3 regions of the Rhizobium sp. PP-CC-3G-465 genome follow, and region 1 is predicted to be linked to each of the others. Evidence: predicted binding sites of a transcription regulator. Region 1 holds the regulator's gene; each other region holds the start of a gene.
The links. Region 1 encodes PhoB, which activates phosphate uptake and scavenging genes when phosphate is short. Its sites were predicted from a motif close to TGTCATNNANCTGTCAT; they were not measured.
Positions count from the first base shown of each region.

Region 2: a site for PhoB is predicted at 2,062-2,078, ahead of C8J33_RS16580 (alkaline phosphatase). Genes of this name have one in related genera too.
Region 3: a site for PhoB is predicted at 2,608-2,624, ahead of phnC (phosphonate ABC transporter ATP-binding protein). Genes of this name have one in related genera too.

Region 1 covers NZ_SLYH01000001.1:2,136,211-2,140,582, reverse strand. The annotation lists gene pstB (phosphate ABC transporter ATP-binding protein PstB) at 1-349, shown strand, start outside; gene phoU (phosphate signaling complex protein PhoU) at 405-1,115, shown strand; gene phoB (phosphate regulon transcriptional regulator PhoB) at 1,305-1,988, shown strand; gene C8J33_RS10085 (GcrA family cell cycle regulator) at 2,146-2,718, opposite strand; gene C8J33_RS10080 (aspartate aminotransferase family protein) at 3,156-4,355, shown strand.
Region 2 covers NZ_SLYH01000004.1:112,422-116,793, reverse strand. The annotation lists gene C8J33_RS16585 (hypothetical protein) at 1-190, opposite strand, end outside; gene C8J33_RS16580 (alkaline phosphatase) at 240-2,006, opposite strand; gene C8J33_RS16575 (AAA family ATPase) at 2,147-3,292, opposite strand; gene C8J33_RS16570 (TetR/AcrR family transcriptional regulator) at 3,381-4,052, opposite strand.
Region 3 covers NZ_SLYH01000001.1:2,386,114-2,390,485, reverse strand. The annotation lists gene phnE (phosphonate ABC transporter, permease protein PhnE) at 1-534, opposite strand, end outside; gene phnD (phosphonate ABC transporter substrate-binding protein) at 630-1,625, opposite strand; gene phnC (phosphonate ABC transporter ATP-binding protein) at 1,656-2,522, opposite strand; gene C8J33_RS11315 (DapH/DapD/GlmU-related protein) at 2,646-3,263, opposite strand; gene phnL (phosphonate C-P lyase system protein PhnL) at 3,263-4,015, opposite strand; gene phnK (phosphonate C-P lyase system protein PhnK) at 4,045-4,372, opposite strand, start outside.

The DNA.
Region 1 (4,372 bases):
GGTCAAGGACCGTCTGCACGAGTCCGGCACCGGCCTTTCCGGCGGCCAGCAGCAGCGTCTCTGCATCGCGCGCGCCGTTGCCGTCAGCCCCGAGGTCATCCTCATGGACGAGCCCTGTTCGGCGCTCGACCCGATCGCCACCGCAAAGGTCGAGGAGCTGATCCACGAGCTGCGCGCCAACTACACGATCGTGATCGTCACGCACTCCATGCAGCAGGCAGCCCGCGTCTCGCAGCGCACCGCCATGTTCCACCTCGGCAATCTCGTCGAGGAGAACGACACCGACAAGATGTTCACCAATCCGGATGACCAGCGCACCCAGGATTACATCATGGGCCGCTTCGGCTGATCGGTTGCCCGACCGACAGCTTTGCGCCCGTGACCGAACTCCAAGGACAGGATCCATGGCAACCCATATCGCATCCGTCTATGACGAAGACCTGAAGTACCTGAGCCGCCGTATCTCCGAGATGGGTGGCCTTGCCGAGCAGATGGTGGCCGAATCCGTTCGCGCCCTCGTCAATGCCGATCTGGGCCTTGCCCAGAAGGTCATCTCCGACGACGTCGTGCTCGACGACGCCGAGCGCCAGATCGGCGAGAAGGCGATCGTGACGATCGCCAAGCGCCAGCCGATGGCGGCCGACCTGCGCGAAATCATGGGGTCGATCCGCATCGCGGCCGATCTCGAGCGCGTGGGCGACCTTGGCAAGAACACGGCCAAGCGCGTCATCGCCGTCTCCAGCGCCAGCCTGCCGCGGCAGCTGTCCCGCGGGATCGAGCATCTCGCCGAACTGACGCTCATGCAGCTGAAGGAAGTGCTGGATGTCTACGCATCCCGTTCGGCCGAGAAGGCGAAGGCCATCCGCGAGCGCGACGGCGAGATCGACGCGATCTACACCTCGCTGTTCCGCGAGCTTCTGACCTACATGATGGAAGATCCGCGCAACATCACACCCTGCACACATCTTCTGTTCTGCGCCAAGAACATCGAGCGCATCGGCGACCATGCGACCAACATCGCCGAGACGATCTACTACATGACGACCGGTGCGCAGCCGCTGGGCGAACGTCCGAAAGACGACTCGTCGAACACCGTCGGCGCACTCGCCACCTGAGCGAGGGGCGCGGGAGCCGAAATGCTCCTGCGCCATCGCCTCCGGTCTTGAGGCCGGCGGACGTTCGGCTGAAGGTATGCAGCCATCCGGTGGCCTCTGCGCCACGCATGAAAACTGTCAACGATGATCGCCACCCTCGGGTTCTGGCGAAAGCCTTGTCACGCGACAAGGGCACTACGGAGTCCAGAAATGCAGCCGAAAATTGCCGTTGTCGAAGATGAAGAAGCGCTGAGCGTCCTCCTGCGTTACAATCTCGAGGCCGAAGGCTTCGATGTCGACACCATCAACCGGGGCGACGAGGCGGAGGTGCGGCTGCAGGAGCGGCTGCCCGATCTTCTGATCCTCGACTGGATGCTGCCCGGCGTTTCCGGCATCGAGCTTTGCCGGCGCCTGCGCCAGCGCAGCGAAACGGAACGCCTGCCGATCATCATGCTGACGGCGCGGGGCGAGGAGAGCGAGCGGGTCCGCGGACTTGCCACCGGCGCCGACGATTATGTCGTCAAGCCGTTCTCGACGCCCGAGCTGATTGCGCGCGTGAAAGCCATGCTGCGCCGTGCGCGTCCCGAAGTCCTGTCCTCGCTTCTGAAATGCGGCGATATCGAGCTGGACCGCGAAACGCACCGCGTTCACCGCAAGACCCGCGAAGTCCGCCTCGGGCCGACGGAGTTTCGCCTGCTCGAATTCTTCATGGCCTCGCCCGGTCGCGTCTTCTCCCGCTCGCAGCTTCTCGACGGCGTCTGGGGACATGACATATATGTGGACGAGCGCACCGTCGACGTCCATGTCGGCCGCCTGCGCAAGGCGCTCAACTTCTCCAATATGCAGGACGTCATCCGCACGGTGCGGGGCGCAGGCTACTCGCTGGAAAGCTGAAGACGTTACGCTTCAATCCCGAAGCGTAACGTCTTCGAAGGCTGCATGGCTGTCGATTGCCTGGGCCCGGTGCAGACAAGATCCTCCATCATACATAACGCAAAAGGCCTTCTTCGCGGGACGAAGAAGGCCTTTTCGTTTGTGGTCTGCCAGGCGCTTATCGCGCGCGGCGACGCTCGGCCGAGGGCTGGTAGGCCAGCTTGGCGTGGAAGGTGCAGTAGGGTGAGCTATCCGGAGAGTCGTTGCCGCAGAAGTGGAATTCCTCCTTCATCGGATCGCCGATCGGCCACTTGCAGGTGCGGTCGGTGAGCTGCGTCAGCACGAGCTTGCGCGACATCGGCACGACGACATTGCTGCCCGTTGCGCCGCTTGTCCCGCTGCCGGTCACCGTCAGTGCGGTTTCCGGTGCGAAGGCGCTTTCGGAATCCTCGATCACGTTCATCGTGCTGACCGGGCGCGCCATGGGGCGCAGCGGTGCTGCGCGCGGAGCGGCGTTGGCGACGACGGCTTCCGGGGCTGCCGGGCGTGCGGCGACGACGGGACGCTTCGGGCGGTTTGCGCTCGGGGCGGCACCGCCGGCCTTGGCACGACCGGGAAGCGACAGGCGATGAACCTTGCCGATGACGGCATTACGGCTGACGCCGCCGAGCTGCGCCGCGATCTGGCTCGCGCTCAACCCCTCGGCCCAGAGCTTCTTCAGTCTCTCAACCCGCTCGTCAGTCCAATTCATGGTCGTCTCCGTTCCAGGCCGTTCCTGAAGGACGAATCCCTCACCGCGCCCCGGATGGCTCCGAAGCTGCAACGCCTTGACTCTTTTGGTGACTAGGTCCGCCGCATGCGTCTAGCAATTATTTGCTAACCTAGAGACGGGGTGACTCCCTGACAAGAGTCCGGGGAATCGACCCGAATCGATTTTTGGGTTTTCCCCAACTTGCTGTCACCGCGTGATATATTTGCAAGGCCTTTTCTCCAGAAAGCATCGCGCCTGAAAAACGCGCGACAAGGCTGTAATTCCGGGACTTTTGTTGACAGCGGCACCTGAAATACCGATAGTGCGCTCGCCGCCGTAAGGGCGGTATTTTTAATTTCGGGCCGGCACTGCCGGTCTCTGCAAAACAGATCGAACCTTCCCGCAGCCCGCGCGGACAGGACGAGGAGATTGGCACGATGGCCGAGGCAACCCCGCTTTACGAGACCTACATGCGCGCGCCGCTGCGCTTCGAGCGCGGCGAGGGTGTCTGGCTGGTGGCGGAAGATGGCTCGCGCTATCTCGATTTCGCCGCCGGCGTCGCGGTCAATTCGCTTGGCCACGCCCATCCGCATCTGGTGGCGGCGCTGAAGGATCAGGCCGAAAAGGTCTGGCATCTGTCGAACCTCTACGAAATTCCCGGCCAGGAAAAGCTTGCCAAGCGCCTGACCGACAACACCTTTGCCGACAAGGTCTTCTTCACCAATTCCGGTGCGGAAGCGCTAGAATGCGCCATCAAGACCGCGCGCCGCTACCAGTTCGCCAAGGGCCGGACGGAGCGTTTCCACGTCATCACCTTCGAAGGCGCCTTCCACGGCCGCACGCTCGCGACGATCGCGGCTGGCGGACAGGCGAAGTATCTCGAAGGCTTCGGCCCCAAGGCGCCCGGCTTCGTGCAGGTCCCCTTCGGCGATCTCGATGCCGTCAAGGATGCGATCACCGAGGAAACCGCTGCGATCCTGATCGAGCCGATCCAGGGCGAGGGCGGCATACGCCCGGCACCCAAGGCCTTCCTGCAGGCGCTGCGCGACCTCTGCGACGAATACGGCCTGATGCTGATCTTCGACGAAGTCCAGTGCGGCGTCGGCCGGACCGGCAAGCTCTTCGCCTATGAATGGTCCGGCATTGCGCCGGATATTCTGGCGGCTGCCAAGGGCATCGGCGGCGGCTTTCCGCTCGGCGCCTGCCTTGCGACGGAAGAGGCCGCCTCCGGCATGGTCGCCGGCACGCATGGTTCCACCTATGGCGGCAATCCGCTGGCCATGGCCGTCGGCAATGCCGTGCTCGACGTGGTTCTGGGCGACGGCTTCCTCGAGCACGTCCGCGACGTTGCGCTCGTCTTCCGCCAGGGCCTGGCGTCGCTTGCCGACCGCTTCCCCGACGTGATCGAGGAAATCCGCGGCGAAGGCCTCATGCTCGGCATCAAGGCGGTGGTTCCCTCGGCAGATCTGCTGAAGGCGATCCGGGCGGAAAAGATGCTGGCCGTTCCTGCCGGCGAAAACGTCATCCGTCTGCTGCCGCCGCTGATCACCACTGCGGAGGAAGCCCGCGAGGGCCTCGCCCGCATCGAGCGCGCCAGCGAGACGCTGACGGCTGTGAAGCAGCGCGCGACCGCTTAAGGCCGCGCCACCCCACA
Region 2 (4,372 bases), on a different contig from region 1:
TCACGCCCTTGCCGTTCAGCGCTTTCACGGTATCGGAGAAGGTGAGGCCCAGCACGCCGACGCTGCCGTAGAGATCGTCAAAGCCGATCTCGGTGTCCGCAGCGAAAGCCAACGGCGGAAAGACCGCCGCTGGCAGGGATGCGAGCAAGCCAAGGAGCGTGCGACGGCGCAAGGCCTCAGATTTCGTCATGTCGTTTCCTTGAGCGCCGCCGGGCGATAGCCCGGCGGGCTGGTCACCCTTATTTCGCGGAAATCTTGTCCGGCGAGCCGAGGGCGAGACTGTCGGCGAGAACGCGGTAGATGTCGCTTTCTTCCATATAGCCCTTGAAGCCTTCCGAACCGGGCCCGCTTGCCTGAAGCACGACGTCATCGACGGCATGGACGGCGCTTTCGGAGCTCTTCGGCAGGTTGCCTTCGCGCAGAACGGCGCCGGGCACGTCCTTATAGGCCGGGTTCGCGACGTATTCCTTGTTCTCGTTCTGCACGGTCGGCTCGAACGGGCCATCGAGCTTCGGGCGGAAGGTCTCGTAGTAATCCGGGAAGTTGCTGGAGAACACGGCGAGGCGGCGTGTCGGATCGACCTTGTCGGGATAGCCGTCGCCGTCCTTGTCCTCATAGTTCGGGAAGCCGGCATCGGCGTAGATGCCGACCTTCTGGCGCATCTCCGTGCCCGGCTTCTCGTCATCGATGGTGCCGATGACGGAAATGCCGTGGGTGTGGTCGCCGGTAACGACGATCAACGTATCCGGGTTCTTGGCGGCAAAGTCGCGCGCGACGCCGACGGCCTTGTCGAACTCGATCGTCTCATACAGCGCCCGGTCCCAGTCCATCGGGTGGGACATCTTGTCGATCGTGGCGCCCTCGACCATCAGGAAGAAGCCGTCCTCGTTCTTGGACAGCTGCGTCAACGCCGCATGGGTCATATCGACGAGGCCCGGCTGGTTCGGGAACTTCGAAACGGTGCCCTTCTTCAAGAAATTGCGGTCGAGGATCGAGTCCATGTTGCCGGTGTGGAAGAGGCCCAGCAGCTTGGCGGCATTGGTGCCGGATGAGGCTTCGAGTTCGGTCCTGTCGGTCGCCAACGCGTAGCCGGCGTCCTTGAACAGCTGGATATAATCCTTGTCGTCCTTGCGCTTGGAACCGGGCGTCGCCTGCGGCAGGAAGTAGGCGGAACCGCCGCCGAGGATGACCTCCGGCTGCACGGCATAGAACATGCCGACGATGTCGGCCTTGTCGGCGCGCTTGCGGGTGTGGGCGACGACGGCGGCCGGCGTGGCATCCTCGATCTCGGCGGTGGACACGACGCCGATCGCCTTTTTCGTGGTCCGGCGCAGGGCCTCCGCAATGGTCTCGACCTTCGGGTCGTCAAGGCTTGCCGGGGTGCGGTCGGCATAGACGCCGAGCGCGTTGACGGCCGTCTTGTGGCCGGTCATGTAGGCCGACATGGTGTTGGCGCTGTCGGTCGCGATCGCGTCCGTGGCCGAGGTCCCGACGAAGGCCATGTGGTCGAGATCGTCCATGGCGAGACGGCCATTGGACTTTCCTTCGGTCATGCCCTTGGACATGATGCGGGCGCCGGTGCGGTGCGCGACGGAGAGGCCGTCGCCAAGCAGGAAGATCACGTTCTTCGCCTTCGGCTGCGCGGTGGTCTCGTAGACCTCCCACGTCACCGATTTCGTCTCGCCGCCTGCGGTCACGTCGACCTTGTAGCTGCCGGCCTTCAGGATTCGCGCGCCGCGCAGGATCAGGGCGGAACCGAGAACCTTGTCCTCCTTGCCCTTTTCCTCGGCCACGAATTCGGCAGCAGAGCCGAGCGCCGCGGCATAATCCTCGCCGTTGACGGTGACCTTCACGTCCTCGGCGTTCACCACGCCGGGCAGCTCGATCTTGAAGTCGAACGGCGATCCCGCAAGGATCGTTGCGCGGGAGAGCGGGTAGACGGTCGTGGCCTGGGCCGCGCCGGCAAGGATGGTGGTCGCGACAAGCGCAGCGAGAAGAGTCCGCATGAGAACCTCGTTCGGGTAGAGAGGAGACTGTATGCGGCAGGCTTAACCGTCCTGTGTGACGGTTGGATGATGGTCGTTACGCTGGTTGCAGAAAGATGACAGTTCGCCGCTCAGTGTGGGTTTCTCAGCAGCGCAGGCGGCTACGTCTCGTCCTCGTCGTCCTCATCAATGACGCCGGTGAGTCGCATGCCCTCGATCCAGGTCGCGCCGTCCTTGCGGATGACACGCTTCGGCCGGGTTCCGCAGCGCTCGAAAACGGCAGAGGCAAGCGCTTCCGAATGGGTGACGATCCAGATCTGACTGGTGGCCGCGGCCGTCGCGATCAGATCGGCGAGCGGCGGCAGCATGTCGGGATGCAGGCTCGCCTCGGGCTCGTTGAGCGCGATCAGCGGCGGCTGGCGATAGGACATCAGCGCGGCCGCGAGGGCAAGGAAGCGGATCTGCCCGTCGGAGAGTTCGCGTGGCTGGAAGACGCGCTGCGGAAAGTCGGGAAAGATCAGGCCGAATTCCGCAAACTCCCCGGGTTCCGGCACGTGGAGCCGCGCGCCGCCGAGGGCCGCCGCGATCGCCCGGTCGAGTTCGACGGTATCGCCACGGGTATGGACGAGCGTTGCAAAGACCGCCGCCATGTTGCCGCCGTCCTCGTCCAGAAGTGGTGCCGTGACGGCAAGGCAGGGCTGGCGCAGCGCCGCATCCCGGTCGGTGCGAAAGCCATGGAAGAACCGCCAGCCATCGACCAGACGGCGAAATGTACCGACTTCCGGATAATGTCCGGCATCGCCGAGCATGGCGATCGCCGTCTCCGACGTCATCGCCGGCTGCGGATACTCTTCCATCCGCCCACGCTCGCCGCGCACCATCACGCCCGGCCCGACCCGTTTCATCATCGTGACCGGCCACGCGCCCGTTTCGACCGAAAGCACCTCTTCCTTGATTTGCGGCTCGAAGGCGAAGCCGGCGGCGGCCTTCGGCGGTCGCAACCCGGCCTCCACGCGATAGCGGAACGTCACCGCCCGCTCCTCGTCCAGCACTTCGACATCGAGCTTGATGCGGAAATTCTTCTCGATGCGTCTCGGACCCGACCATAGCGCGGACGCCATGCCTCCTTCCGCCGCGATCTCGTAGGCGAGCGAGCCCCTCACGGCGGCCTGCACGAGTTGCAGGGCACGATAGAGGTTAGACTTGCCGACGCCGTTCTCGCCGATGAACACGTTGACACCGCCCAGATCCATACGGATCGAGCGCAGCGAACGGTAGTTCAGGGCGGACATGGAGCGAAGCATCATGATCGTTGTCTACACCGGGTATCATGCCCGATGAAAGCACCCGGCATGACCAAATCCCTGTGATGCCGTCGCGGATGCGAAGCCTTGATTAGCCACCGTCGCGCGCATTCTCGACAGCTTGCGGGTCACGCAACAGAGCGATCACGGCGTCCTGCAACAGGACGCGATGGCGGCTGCGCATCGTGGCTTCGCCGAGATCACGACCGAAGATGTGGCCGAAGGTGTGACGATTGGAGACCCGGAAGAAGCAGAAGGACGAGATCAGCATATGCAGGTCGATCGGATCGACCTCCCGGCGGAACGCGCCGGTCTCCTGTCCCCGCCGGAGGATCGCGGCGATCGTGTCGATGATCGACACGTTGAGCCGGCCGAGGCTGGAGGACTGGCGCATATGGCTGGCGCGATGGATGTTCTCGATCGTCACCAGACGGATGAAATCGGGATTGGCCTCGTCATAGTCGAAGGTGAAGCCGATCAAGCGGCGCATCGCGTCCGCCGGATCGACGTCGGCCAGCCGCAGTTCCGCCTCCACCTTGCGGATGCCGGTATAGGCATGTTCGAGCACGGCGAGGTAGAGGCCCTCTTTCGAGCCGAAATGATAGTAGATCATCCGCTTGGACGTCCGTGTGCGCTCGGCGATGGCATCGACGCGGGCGCCCGAAAGGCCGTTCGCCGCAAACTCCTCGCGCGCGACCAGCAGGATGTCGTCCCGCGTTTTCGTCGTGCGGTCCTGCTGCGTTACGCGACGTCTGCCCGGCAGACCATCGGCGTCAAGATGCCCCCGTTCGTCAACACCGTCTGTGTCGGCCATTTCCTCATCATCCTCCCACATGCCCATGACGGGCACGACCGATCGCAAACATCGGCGCGGCCCATTCTGCATGTTCCAACCGGCACGTCATTCACCGATCTCACGGACAACACGATTTTCGCGTTGACTAAACGAACCGGTTCGTACATTTTTACCTCAAGATGCTTCTGTCGGAAAGAGGCAGAGAGTTCGATCGTCATCGACGCAAGACGGTGCCGGATCATAAAATGCTGTGGGCCGGGCGTAACGGGCTACAGGACATCACGGCG
Region 3 (4,372 bases), 250 kb from region 1:
ATCGATCGCCTCGACGGCCTCGGAGAAAAGTTTGGCCAGAATACCCGTCGTATGCACGAACAGCGCCATGACGCCGGCAAACGGCCCGAGGCCGACGGCGACGACGAAGAGCACGGCAAAAACGATCTCATGGATCGCACGGAACAGGTCCATCAGCCGGCGAACGGGGTGCAGCACCCACCAGGGCGCCATGTTGTGGGCCGAGAGAATGCCGAAGGGAATGGAGAGAAGCACGGCGAGGAAGGTGCCCCAGAGCGCGATCTGGATCGTGACGATCATCTCGCGAAGGTAGGAGGCCCATTCCTTGAAATCAGGCTTCAGGAAATCCTGGGCATAGGTCGCCATGTTACCGGCGTCCGAAAAGAGGTAGGTCCAACGCCCTATTTCGGCCGGTCCCCAGCTGGCGGCAAGCGCACCCACCAAGACGAGCGTGACGAGCCAGCCGCGCATGCCGGTCCGCGCAGGCTTTACGACCGCGGGGCTGGTCATCGGGCGGGCATGTGTTGCGCCTGTGGAGGCGATGACGTCGGTCATGGGCGTCGTCCTTGATGGATCAGGCGGTAAGATTGGGCAATGAGAAGCGATAAGGAAACCGGAACGGGCGATGCCGCCCGCTCCGGCTCTTTGCATCAACCGTTGGAAGCCGTGCCGAGTTCGGCTTCGAACTTCGCCTTCTGCTCGGTCAGCGGCTTGACCTTTTCGGCCTTGGCGTCAGCCGACAGCGAGGCGTCGGCTTCGATCTTGGCGATCGACTTCGACAGTTCCATCACACGGATCGGCAGGAGCTGCTTGTCGGTCGAGGCCTTGAACGGCGCCCATTTCAGGCCGGCGAGAACCTCCTTCTCATGTGCGACGTCGCCCGTGGAGTTGGCGGTGCCGTAGGCGAGGAAGAAGTCGCGCAGCTTGGTCTTGGCCTCTTCCGGCAGGTCCTTGCGCCAGACGATCGGGTCGGACGGGATCAGCGGCGAGCGCCAGATTTCGCGGATGTTGGCAAAGGCATCCGGCTTGTTCTGCTGGATCAGCGCCATGTTCTCGGTGTTGTTGGCCGCCGCATCGACCTGTTTCATGGCAACCGCCATGGCATTGGTCTCGTGGTTGGCGTTGGTCACCGTCTTGAAGCAATCCTTCGGATCGATGCCACGGGCGCCGAACACGAAGGTCATGGGCACGAGGTAGCCGGAGGTGGAGTTCGGATCGCCGAGGCCGAAGCTCTTGGACTTATCGCAGGTCAGCAGTTCGTCGATCGTTTGGATCGGGCTGTCCTTGGGAACGATGACGACCGACCAGTAGCCCGGATCGCCGTTCTTGGCGACGCTCTGCACGAAGACTTCGCCATCGGCGCGGTCGACGGCTTCCATGGCCGACTTGTTGCCGTACCAGGCAACCTGCACCTTGTTGAAGCGCATGCCTTCGATGATGCCGGCGTAATCGGAGGCGAAGAAGGGCTTCACATCAAGACCGGTTTTGGTCTTGAGGTCGGCCAGAAGCGGCTCCCAGGCCGTCTTCAGGTTCTGCTGGGATTCGGTCGAGATGATGCCGAAGTTGATGGTCTCGGCGGCCAGCGCCTGCTGGCTGAGGGAGGCGGCGAGCGAAAGCGCCGCAATGCTCTTGAAGATCGCGTTCATGGTGGTCTCCGGTTGGCAGTTATCGTGCGATCAGACGGTGGCGAGCGCCGTCTGACGTTTTTGAAGCTCGACGCCGGATGGCGCCATGGGGTCGGCCGGGCCGCTCGGGGCAGCATCCGGCAGGACGAGTTCTTCCGATGCCGCTCCGTAGAGTTCGGCCAGGAAATCGTTGGAAAGGGCGGTGGACGGGCCGTCATAGACGATGGCGCCGTCGCGCATGGCGATCGTGCGGCGGCAATAGCGCCGCGCATATTCGACCTGATGGAGCGATACGAGGACGGTGATGCCGTCCTCGCGGGAGATGGCGGCCAGCACGTCCATCACCCGGCGGGCGGCCGACGGATCGAGCGCCGAGATCGGCTCGTCGGCAATCAGAATGCGCGCTTCCTGCACGAGCGTGCGGGCGATGGCTGCCCGCTGCTGCTGGCCGCCCGAAAGCGTCGAGGCGCGCTGTGCGGCCACTTGCGGAATGCCGACACGGGCGAGCGCCGCCTGCGCCTTGTCCTTCTCGTGTCGGTTGAACAGGCCGAGCGTGCCCCGCCAACGCGGTATGCGGCCGAGATGGCCGATCAGCACATTGGTCAGCACGGAAAGCCGCCCGACGAGATTGAACTGCTGGAAGATCACGGCGACGCGGCCACGCGCCGCTTCCCGGTTCATCCGTCCGCCGGCCTGCGACACCGCGCCGAGGATCTCCACGCGCCCGCTATCGCCATCGCCGATTTCGAGGCCGGCGATGTGGCGGATGAGCGTGCTCTTGCCGGAACCGGACGCGCCGATCAGCGCCACCATCTCGCCCTGCTCCAGCATCAGACTGACACCGTTCAGCGCCCGCGTCTCGCCATAGCGTTTGGAAAGGTTGGTCACGGACAGCGCGATGGGGGTAATCTCGGTCATGATGGTATCCCGGACAGCGGCGCGAAAGCCGACCTCATGCCGGCTGCACGTCCAAGGACTGTGAGCGGCAAGCGATGATGGTTGCGTGACGGTTGCATGAAACTTTTGCGTCAACCGCTGACATTAGGCGCCGTAGCGCTCGACGAACGCCTCGCCCGTGAGCGTACGGAAATCCTCGAGCGCCGCGAACAGTCTGTCATGCGGCCAGTCCCACCAGGCGAGCCGCTCCATGACCTTGGCGGTTGTGCTCGAGAAGCGCTCGCGGATCAGCCGGGCCGGCACGCCGCCGACGATCGTGTAGGGCGCGACATCGTGCGACACCACGGCGCCCGCGCCGACGACGGCGCCATTGCCCACCGTCACGCCCGGCAGAACCGTCGCGCCATGACCGATCCAGACATCGTGACCGATGGTGACGCGGCGGGCCCGCCGCGCGGCAAAGAAGTCCGCCTCATCCCCGGCCCCGTCGAAATAGTCGCCGGCCCTGTAGGTAAAATGGTGCAGGCTGGCGCGGTCCATCGGGTGGTTGGTGGCGTTGAGGCGCACCATCGATGCGATGTTGACGAACTTGCCGACGGTCGCGCACCAGAGGGCGCAATCTTCCATGACATAGGAGTAGTCGTCGAGCTCGACCTCGCCGAGGCGCGATCTCTCGGCGATCTCGACATAGCGGCCAAGCCGGCAGTCGGTCACCTTCGCCGTCTCGTGGATGGTGGGATTAAATTCGGAAATCTTGGCCATCACGCAGCCTTTCGGGCGGAAAACGCGGAAACGTCGATGGTGCGGGTCGCCACGGCTTCGCGCACCGGCTGGTCGTGGAAGATGCCGAGAATGGCGGTGCCGCGTGCAAGCTTCTCGCCGATCATCGCGGTTACCACGTCCCGGTTCTCCGCATCGAGCGAGGCGGTCGGCTCATCGAGGAGGAGGACGGGATGATCGGTGATGAAGCCGCGGGCGATGTTGACGCGCTGCTTCTCGCCGCCCGAGAAGGTGGCGGGGGGAAGCCCGTGCAGAGTTTCCGGCAGGTTAAGCCGGGAGAGCATGTCGCGGGCACGCGCGGTCGCCTCCGTGCGGTCGATGCCGCGGGAAACGAGGGGTTCGGCGACGATCTCGACCGCGGAGACGCGCGGCACGGCGCGCAGGAACTGGCTGACATAGCCGATGCCGTTATGCCGAATGGCCAGAACAAGCCGCGGATCGCCTGCACCGAGATCGCGAACCTCGCCGCTTTCAGGGGCCCGCACCAGAACGGAGCCCTCATCGATGGCGTAGTTGCCATAGACCATCCGCAGGATGGACGACTTGCCGACGCCCGAGGGGCCGCCGAGAACGACGCATTCGCCGGGGAAGAGATCGAAGCGGACATTGGCGACCACAGGCAGCACGACGCCATCGCGCAGGTGCATGACGAAGGATTTGGCGACATCGCGCACGCTGAGCAGCGCGCCTTCCGACATGGCTTTGTGGGTCGGCGGGATGGAAGAGAGGGTCATCGGCGGACTCCGGCTCAGGATTTTGGGGCTCAGGATTCGGGAATGGAGGCGACGAGAAGCTGGGTATAGGCGTGGCGCGGATCGTCCAGCACCCGATCCGTCAGCCCGGCCTCGACGATATGCCCGCCCTTCATGACGATCATGCGCTGCGACAGGAGCCGCGCGACGGCCAGATCATGGGTGACGATGACGACGGCCAGCGACAGGTCGGTGACGAGGCCCCGCAGCAGATCGAGCACGCGGGCCTGCACGGAAACGTCGAGGCCACCCGTCGGCTCGTCCATGAAGATCAGCCTGGGATGGGTGACGAGGTTGCGGGCGATCTGCAGGCGCTGGCGCATGCCGCCGGAAAAGGTG